One region of the Micromonospora coriariae genome, then DNA from elsewhere that is predicted to be linked to it. Evidence: riboswitches for the same ligand, from Rfam matches in the RefSeq annotation. Region 1 holds a riboswitch; the other holds the start of a gene.
The links. Region 1 has a riboswitch for cobalamin ahead of GA0070607_RS31115 (ribonucleoside-diphosphate reductase subunit alpha). Riboswitches for the same ligand answer to the same signal wherever they lie in the genome.
Positions count from the first base shown of each region.

Region 2: it holds a riboswitch for cobalamin, as region 1 does, so the genes downstream of both, cobO (cob(I)yrinic acid a,c-diamide adenosyltransferase) here and GA0070607_RS31115 (ribonucleoside-diphosphate reductase subunit alpha) in region 1, are expected to answer to the same signal.

Region 1 covers NZ_LT607412.1:6,677,410-6,681,849, forward strand. The annotation lists gene GA0070607_RS31115 (ribonucleoside-diphosphate reductase subunit alpha) at 1-1,520, opposite strand, end outside; cobalamin riboswitch at 1,721-1,937, opposite strand; gene GA0070607_RS31120 (phosphotransferase) at 2,019-2,678, opposite strand; gene GA0070607_RS31125 (GH92 family glycosyl hydrolase) at 2,751-4,440, opposite strand, start outside.
Region 2 covers NZ_LT607412.1:5,920,528-5,924,967, forward strand. The annotation lists gene GA0070607_RS27405 (hypothetical protein) at 1-120, opposite strand, end outside; gene GA0070607_RS27410 (hypothetical protein) at 248-976, opposite strand; gene GA0070607_RS27415 (RNA polymerase sigma factor) at 969-1,511, opposite strand; gene GA0070607_RS27420 (hypothetical protein) at 1,670-2,005, shown strand; cobalamin riboswitch at 2,270-2,446, shown strand; gene cobO (cob(I)yrinic acid a,c-diamide adenosyltransferase) at 2,567-3,178, shown strand; gene crcB (fluoride efflux transporter CrcB) at 3,273-3,635, opposite strand; gene GA0070607_RS27435 (fluoride efflux transporter FluC) at 3,632-4,126, opposite strand.

The DNA.
Region 1 (4,440 bases):
AAGAACACGTCCTGCAGGCCCATCAGCCCGAGCCCGACCGGCCGCCAGCGGGGATTGCTCGCCGCCGCCTCGGCGGTCGGGTAGTAGTTGATGTCGATGACCCGGTCGAGGAACGTGACAGCGGTACGGACCGTCGCGCGCAGCCGCTGCCAGTCGATGGCGCCGTCGGCGAGGTGGGCGGCGAGGTTCACCGAGCCGAGGTTGCACACCGCGGTCTCCGCGTCGCTGGACACCTCGATGATCTCGGTGCAGAGGTTGGACAGGTGCACCACGTTGCGCGGTTCGGCGGTCTGGTTGCACAGCCGGTTGGCGGCGTCCTTGAACGTCATCCACCCGTTGCCGGTCTGCGCCAGGGTGCGCATCATCTTCCCGTACAGCTCCCGCGCCGGGACCTGCCGCACGTAGCGGCCCTGCGCCTCGGCCGCCCGGTACGCGACGTCGAACTCGTCGCCCCACAGGTCGGGCAGTTCCGGCACCTCGTGCGGGTCGAACAACGACCACACCTCGTCGGCCTCGACCCGGCGCATGAACTCGTCCGGGATCCAGTTGGCCAGGTTCAGGTTGTGGGTACGCCGGGCGTCCTCGCCGGTGTTGTCCCGCAGTTGCAGGAACTCCTCGACGTCCGGGTGCCACGGCTCCAGGTAGACACAGGCGGCGCCCTTGCGCCGGCCACCCTGGTTGACCGCGGCGACGCTCGCGTCCAGCGTGCGCAGCCACGGCACGATCCCGTTGGACTGCCCGTTCGTGCCGCGGATCAGCGCACCGCGGGACCGGACCCGGGAGTACGCGATGCCGATGCCGCCGGCGAACTTGGACAGGTTGGCGACCTGCGCGTACCGCTGGTAGATCGAGTCCAGTTCGTCGCGCGGGGAGTCGACCAGGTAGCAGGAGGACATCTGGGTGTGCCGGGTGCCGGAGTTGAACAACGTCGGCGAGCTGGGCAGGTAGGCCAGGCTGGACATCAGCCGGTAGAAGTCGACCGCCTCGTCCGGGGTACGGGACAGCCCGCAGGCCACCCGCAGCAGCCAGTACTGCGGCGTCTCCAGCACCAGCCGGCTGGTCGGGTGGCGCAGCAGGTACCTGTCGTACACCGTGCGCAGGCCGAAGTACTCGAACCGCCGGTCGCCGTCCGGGTCGACGGCGTCGTCGAGCGTCCGGGCGTGCGCGGCGACGAAGGCGGCGGTCTCGTCGCCGATCAGGCCCTCGGCGTGGCCCATCCGGATCGCGGTGCTGAACGAGGTGATGCCCTGCCGGCGCACCTCCTTGTCGACGTAGCCGGCGAGCAGCCGAGCGGCGAGGCGCGAGTACTGCGGCTCCTCGCCGATCATCTCGGCCGCGGTCTGGATGGACAGCCGGTCCAGCTCCGCGGTGGTCGCGCCGTCGTAGAGGCCGCTGATCGTCCGGGTCGCCACCCGCAGCGGGTCGACATCGGTCAGGTCGTCGGTCCACCGCTCGACCGCGCGGACGATCTTGTTGACGTCCACCTGTTCGCTGGCGCCGTCGCGCTTGCGGACGTGCATCTGCGTCCGCCGCCGGCCCGGCACTGCGGTGTCGCCGCCGGTCGGGACCACCTGGGTGACTGTCACCACTCACTCCTCGCGAGTTCGAGACCTGATGGCCCTCGGACGCGAGGAGACAGACACCGGCGGACGCCACGCCGGGCGTGGGTCAGGGGGCGTCGGCCGTCCCACGCGGCGTCGGACCGCCGCACACCCGGGTGCGGGTGCACGGCGCGCTGGCAGGTCTTCGGACTTGTGGGCACGACCGGTCTCGCCGGTCTCCTACTGGCCGTCGCTTCCCAGGCCGCTTGGCGGCCCAGTGCTGATGACGGCGGTCGTTCCCACTCACCGCTGCGGGGCAGTCCCGGATTTCCACCGGGTTCCCTCTTGCCTCGACCACTGCGGATGAGCGGCCGAACCAGCTGCGCTCGACACCATATATAGGGACGACGCCGTTGTCACACCCCACATCTCGGGCATCGGCGTGTCGGCGGTCCAGTCGGTGACGACGGTCACCGGTCAGCCGGCGCGGGTGTGGACCAGGGTGGCGGCATGGGCCAGCGCGGCCTTCTCGACGGCGGAGAGGGTGGGATTGACCCGTCGAACGTCCAGCGCCCGCCGCAGTTGGCTGGCCCGGGGCGGTTCCGCGTACCGCTGGAACGCGGCGAGGCCCGCCCGGCTGCGCTCGGCGAGGTCGGCATCCGGACCGACCGCCACCTCCGCCATGATCAGCGCGGTCATGGCCAGATCGAAGTCGGCCGGTCCCTCGGCCGCGTTGTGCCAGTCGATGACTACCGGACCGCGCGAGGTCAGCATGATGTTGAGCGGGTGCAGATCGAGGTGCAGGACGCGATCCGCTGGCTCGGCGCGGAGTCTGGCCGGCAGGCTGTGGAGGCGGTCGTGCAGGTCCACGAGCAGCTCGGCGGTGGAGTCGATGTCGATCCCGCCGAAGAGCAGCGCCTCCAGCAGGGTCTGGCCGTCGAGCCGTTCGAGCACCAGGTCGGGGCCGTCGGCGGCGTACACCACCGGCACCGGATAACCGGCTGCGGCGACGTACGCCATCACCGCCGCCTCCGGCGCGGTGTCCCCGCCGGCACGGTAGCGGCGCAGCACGCGCGCCTCGTCGAGCGCGAAGACGTCCGCCTCCCGTCCGGACGCGAGCAGCACGAGACCGTCCACGATGGCCGACGCTAGCAGCGCGTGGGACGGGCCGTGATCCGGCCCGCCCCACGCGCTACCGCTACCGCCGACTCAGTTCGTGACGGTGAAGGGCAGCGTGACCCGCGTCACCGACCTGGCGCCCGCCAGCGTGATCACTGTCGAGCCGGCCTTCGCCGCCCCGGGGACGCTGACCGTCGCGCCGGCGATGACACCGTCACCGTTCGCGCGCACGGTGCTGACCGCGAGGCCGTCACCGAAGCTGACTGTGACCTCCTCGTTCGGAGCGAATCCGGCGCCGTCGAGCGTGATCGTCGTACCGTGCGGTCCGGCGGTGGTCGTCAGCGCCGCCTGCGGATCGTAGGTCGGCTTCTCCGGCTGCCCGGTCACCTGGATGGTGGCCGTCGCCGGCGTCCGGGAGGACACGCCGGTGGCGGTGACGGAGTACCGGCCGGGCTCCGCGTCACCGGACGTCGCGACGGACGCACGTACGGCTCCCGCCGCGGACGCCGCGACCTTGACGGTCCGCGCCGGACTGGTGCCGAGAGTCACGGTCACCTGCTCACCGGCTGCGAACCCGCTGCCGTTGACGGTGACCGCGTCACCGGTGGTGGCCGACGCCGACACCGCGATCGCCGGCTGGAGGCCGCCCCGCGCCACGGTCACCGTGAAGGTCCCGGTGCTGCTCGACAACGTGTCCCACGCGGTGACATGCACCGTGTAGGTGCCCTCCTGCGCATAGGTGTGCCGTCCACTCAGCGCACCGTCCGCGCCGATCGTGACGTCGTCCGGAACCGTGCCGTCGCCCCACTGCACACGGGCGCGGTAGCCCGTCGTACCGGGAACGCCGCCGCTCACCGAGCCGAGCGTGGCCGCGAGAACCTGCCCGACGTTGGCCGTCTGGTCGCCAGGGGCGGTGGTCACCAACGCGGCGACCGGCGTGCCGTCGTTCGCGATGGCGAACACATGGATCCGGCCCGCCGAGCCGGGGTCACCGGTCTGCGTCGGCAGGGTCACCGAGACGAGCGTCTTGCCCGCCGGGATCTGGTACGGCGCGGTGGCGAACAGGAACGGCTGCGCGCCGTCCCGGCTCGTGCCGCTCAGGCGGTACGCGGCCTTGGCCACGACGATGTTGCCGTACGACGGGGTGCCGTTGGCGTTGCCGCCCAGCGTCCAGTCACTCATCTGGATCGGGATGCTGGCCGTGCTGCCGTCGCTGAACGTCGCAGTGCCTGTGCTGTTCTGGTTGCCCTGGGTACCGGCGCCGATGAACGAGATGCTCCGGGCGTCGGTCGGAAGATTGAGATCGATCGTCCTGCCGTTGCCGGTGCTGTTGTCCGGCTGCCCTGCCGGGACCGCCGGCAACGTGAACCGCAGGTCCGTTCCGGGCACCTGGTGCCGCTCGCCCTGGGTCACGCCGGCTGCCGTCAGGGCGGCCCGCGAGTACGCCCACGACTTGGCGTCGCAGTTCGCCGCGAGGGTGCCCTCGTCACCGATGCAGACGGTGTCGAACGCCGCGGTGAGGCCGGAGCTCGGCGCGTAGGCCACGTCGACGCCGACCGTGACCGAGCCCTGGCCGGTGCCGTCGGTCACCGTGACGCTCGCCTGGTGGTGACCAGGCGTGGCGTAGGTGTGCGACCCGTTGATCCGGTAGACGGCCCGCGAGCTCAACGTCAGTGTGCCCTCGGTGGTCGGTGAGCCGTCACCCCAGTCGATGGTGGCCTGGTAGTCGCCGGCGGTACCCCCGGTGACGGTGGCCAGTGGCACCGAGACGGGTGCGCCG
Region 2 (4,440 bases), 760 kb from region 1:
CTCGATCCGCGCGCCGCAACCTGCCGCGGCGGTCGCGGAGGCCGTGCTCGTCGGCGCGTCGACCGGCGTGGCCGCCCCGCCGGCCGTGGTGCACGCCGTCAGCAGGAGCACCGACCCCATAAGCAACCTGCCCCATGCGCCCATCTCGCCCCTTCCGGATACCTGTCGATGCGTCAGAACGTGCGTCGCACAATGAAGACACCGGACGCGGCCGGCAGGTTCCCTCGTCCGAGCTTCCCCGGGAGCCCTAGTCCAGCGATTCGGCGATTTCGATCGCCTCGGCCCTGGTGAGGTCGCCCTCCAGCCGGTAGCTCGCGTCGGCCCCCTGCCAGATCAGGGTCGAGGCGGCGAGCCGGGCGGTCTCCTTGCGTACCTGTCCGGTCCGATCCACATAGGAAAGAATGTGCGGGCCACCGACCCAGACGGCGAAGTCGCCGTCGACCTGGACCCACTCCGCTCCCGGCCGGCTGATCTGCTTGTGGAACGCCAGGTCGAGACGACCATCGAAGGCGTCGACGCGCAACGCGCCCCCACGGTAGAGCAGCGTGGCCACCCGGTAGGCGCCCGTGTCGTCGGGATCGGCGAGCAGCACCTGCTCGGGCGGACCGAGCTTCGCCGGTAGGCGGATCGGGAAGCGCACCGCCCGTTGTGCCTCGTCCAGGGCCGCGGTTCGCTGCGCGGGCAACGGCGACGGGGTGCCGGTGGGCAGCGCCGGTGCGGACGAGGTGACAACTGTGACTCCGGCGAAGCGCAGCAGCCCCGCGACGGCGTCGGCGAGGGCCGCCCGCCCCGGTGGCAGCACCGCCACGAGCAGGGCGACGAGCGCCGCGGCGGCACCGGCTCGCCACCCACGCCACCAGCGCCGCCGGGACGCGGGCTCGGTGAGCCGAGCGCGTACGCGCGCGGTCACGTCGGGCGCGTCGGGTGTCTCCAGCCAGGTGGTGAGGTCGCGCAGTTCCCTCTCGAGGTCATCCACGCCGGACCTCCTCGCGGTCGAGCATGCCGCGGAGCTTCGCCAGCGCCCGGGACGTGCGCGACTTCACAGTGCCCCTGGGCCAGCCCAACGCCGCCACCGTCTCCTCCTCGCTGAGATCGAGGAAGAACCGGCAGACGATCACCTCACGGTCGCGTACCGGCAGTTGGCGGAGCGCCTCCACCAGCGCGGCGCGGCGTTCACCGGCGAGGACCGCGCCGACCGCGTCGTCCTCGGTGATCTCCGACGTCGGGTCCGCCGCCGCGGCACGCAGGACGAGGCCGTCGCGGCGGATGCGCGACCGGTGCAGGTTGCGGGTCTCGTTGGCGACGATCGCCAGCAGCCAGGAGCGGAACGACGACTCCCCCCGATAGCGGGAGAGCTTGCGGTACCCCTTCACGAAGGCCTCCTGGATGACGTCCTCGGAGTCCGAGCCCGCGCCGAGGAGCACCGCCGTCCGGTACGCGGATGCGGTGTGCCGGGCGACCAGGAGGTCGTACGCCTCCAGGTCACCTGCCCGAGCGCGGGTGACGAGCACGTCGTCGTCCAGGGGTACCTCCGTTGGATCACCTTCATGACACCGCTCACCCGCCGCGGGTTCCAGCCGCGGCTCGGTCAGCCCACTCTCACCCGGCGCGCAGCGTATTGCCAGGAATCGGTGGTGCACTGGATGGGCGTCGAGGAGAGGAGTCGGGCATGGGCTGGTTCAGTCGGCGGGCCCGGGGCGCCGAGGCGACCCCGACGAAGCTTGACCGGGAGGCGACCCGGGACGACCTCGCCGCGCTCGAGGCGTTCATCGCGAGCCGGCGGGGGGTGGAGTTCTACCTGGAGCCGGAGACCACCGCCACCGACACCACTGTGGTGGCGATCGCCCACGACGGCGAGTGGATCCGTCGCCGGACCGGCACTCCCCGTGCGGCGGGCGCGATCGCCCGCAAGCACGCGGTGCCGCTGTACGAGGCGGCGCGCACCGGCTACCCGGAACGGATGCGCACCTGGAGCCGGGCCCACCCGGAACGCCACGCCCGCTGATCCTGGCTGACGGGCCGCCAGCCGCCACGCTGCCGGGCGATCGGGGCAGGCCAGGGTGCGTGTGGGCATCCTTTGCTCTGCTTACCCGGGCGCGACGAAAAGGCGCCGTCACTGGTGCGCTGGATGAAGCAGAGCGAAGGGCGCATCGCATTGACCCGGGGCATTCCGATGCCGGCGTCCGAGCCCATCTGCCGCCAGTTGTCGATGCTGAGCATTCGCTCGACGGTGCCGAGGCCGGCGTTGACCGGCGACGGACGGGTGTGGCAGCATTCGCGGCCTGACGGCAGTGAAGGAAGTCGGTGTGATTCCGACGCGGTCCCGCCACTGTCACCGGGGAGCGATCCCCCCTCGTGAGTCACGGCCGTGTGTCTGCGGTTGGAAGGCCGGGGGAGAGCGTCGATCCGGAAGCCAGGATACTTCGGCCGTCGGGACGTACCCCAGGGCGTGGACACCCGAGGAGGACCCGATGACGCACGGCATCTTTTTCATCGACGGACATCGTCATGATCCGCACGGCGGGCGCTCCGCCGCACCCACCGCCGCAGCCGGCCGTACCGCCTGATGCCGCAGGGAACGCCGAGCACGGTGCCCGCGGACGGTCTCACCACCCGACAGCGACGTCACCGGCCGCTGCTGATGGTGCACACCGGGCAGATGAAGGGCAAGTCCACCGCCGCCTTCGGAATGGCGCTGCGGGCGTGGGCGTCCGGCCTGCCGGTCGGGGTGTTCCAGTTCGTCAAGAGCGCCAAGTGGCGGGTGGGGGAGGAGAGCGCCTTCCGGGCCCTCGGCGAGGTGCACGAGCGCACCGGTCAGGGCGCACCCGTGGCGTGGCACAGGATGGGCGCGGGCTGGTCCTGGATCCAGCGCGGCGGCGACGCCGACCACGCCGCCGATGCCCTGGAGGGTTGGCGGCAGATCCAACGCGACCTGGCCGCCGAGCGCTACGGGCTGTACGTGCTGGACGAGTTCACCTACCCGATGACGTGGGGTTGGGTGGACGTCGACGAGGTGGTGGCGACCCTGGCCGATCGTCCCGGCTTCCAGCACGTCGTCATCACCGGCCGGGACGCCGACCCGCGCCTGGTGGCCGCCGCCGACCTGGTGGCCGAGCTGACCAAGGTCAGGCACCCGATGGACGCCGGTCAGAAGGGCCAGAAGGGCATCGAGTGGTGAGCGTCGCCGCCGAGCCGTGGCCGTTGCCCCGGCCGATGGGCGACGACCGCGCCGGCCCGGATGGCCGCGGCGGCCTCGGCTGGCCGGCGGCGGGTCAGCCGGTCAGGGCCCGGGCCAGGGCGTAACCGGCGGCCGCGGCGGCGAGTCCGGCGGTCACGCTGGCCAGCACGTTGGCCAGCGCGAAGAGCCGGTGGCCGGTCCTGGCCAGTCGCAGCGTCTCGTAGCTGAAGGTGGAGTAGGTGGTCAGCGCGCCGCAGAAGCCGGTGCTCAGCAGCGCGCTGACTGCCGGGCCGGCCGGCAGCCCGACGAGTACGCCGAGCAGCAGCGAGCCGAACACGTTGACGGTCAACGTGCCCCACGGGAATGCCGAGTCGTGCCGGGCCTGCACGGCCCGGTCGGTGAGGTAGCGCAGCGGCGCGCCGACGGCCGCCCCGAGCGCGATGAGCAGCACGGTCACCGGGCGGCCCGTCCGCCGTCGCGGCCGAACCGATCGAGCAGTCGAGCGGCGACGGCGTCACCCAGCCACACGGCGACCAGCGCACCGAGCAGCGTCGCGGCCAGGTACGCCAGCGCGGTGGCCGGAGTACCCGCGACCACCGCCTGCTGCACGTCCACGGCGTAGGTGGAGAAGGTGGTGAACCCGCCGAGCACACCGACGCCGAGGAACGGGCGGACCAGTGGACGCCCGCCGCCGACGTGCCCGAGCACCGCCATGAGAACGCCGATCAGCAGGCACCCGTTCAGGTTGATGCCGAAGGTCGCCCACGGGAAACCGGTCGGCTGGTGCGGGACGGCGTGTTGCAGGCCGGCCCGGGCCAGCGCGCCCAGCACCCCGCCGGCCGCGATCGTGGTGAGCACCGCGCCGGGGTGGGCGGTCAGCTCGCCCCGGTCGGCGGGGACGCGCAGATCGACGTCGGGGTCGGTGCGAGGGTCAAGTGGTCCGGACACGATGCCTCCCTACCAGCACGGGTGTCACTGGCAGGGACCGTTGGCGAGTGGCGTCGCGGTTCTCCCGGTGCTTCCCCGGGACGGCGGGCCCCACCGCCGGAAGCCCGACGGCTCCGGCGTCAGCATATCGCCCACGCCGCCGAGCGCCGGGCGGACCGGGTGCTGGCGGACGCGCTGGCCGAGGCGGAGGCCACCACGGAGCTGGCCCCGCTGGTGGCCGCGCTGCACCGGTTGCCGACGCCCGGCTGACCAGGCACGCCCCGGTGGGCGACACGCCCGTGCATCGTTTCGAGGCCGCTGAGCTGGGGCAAGCC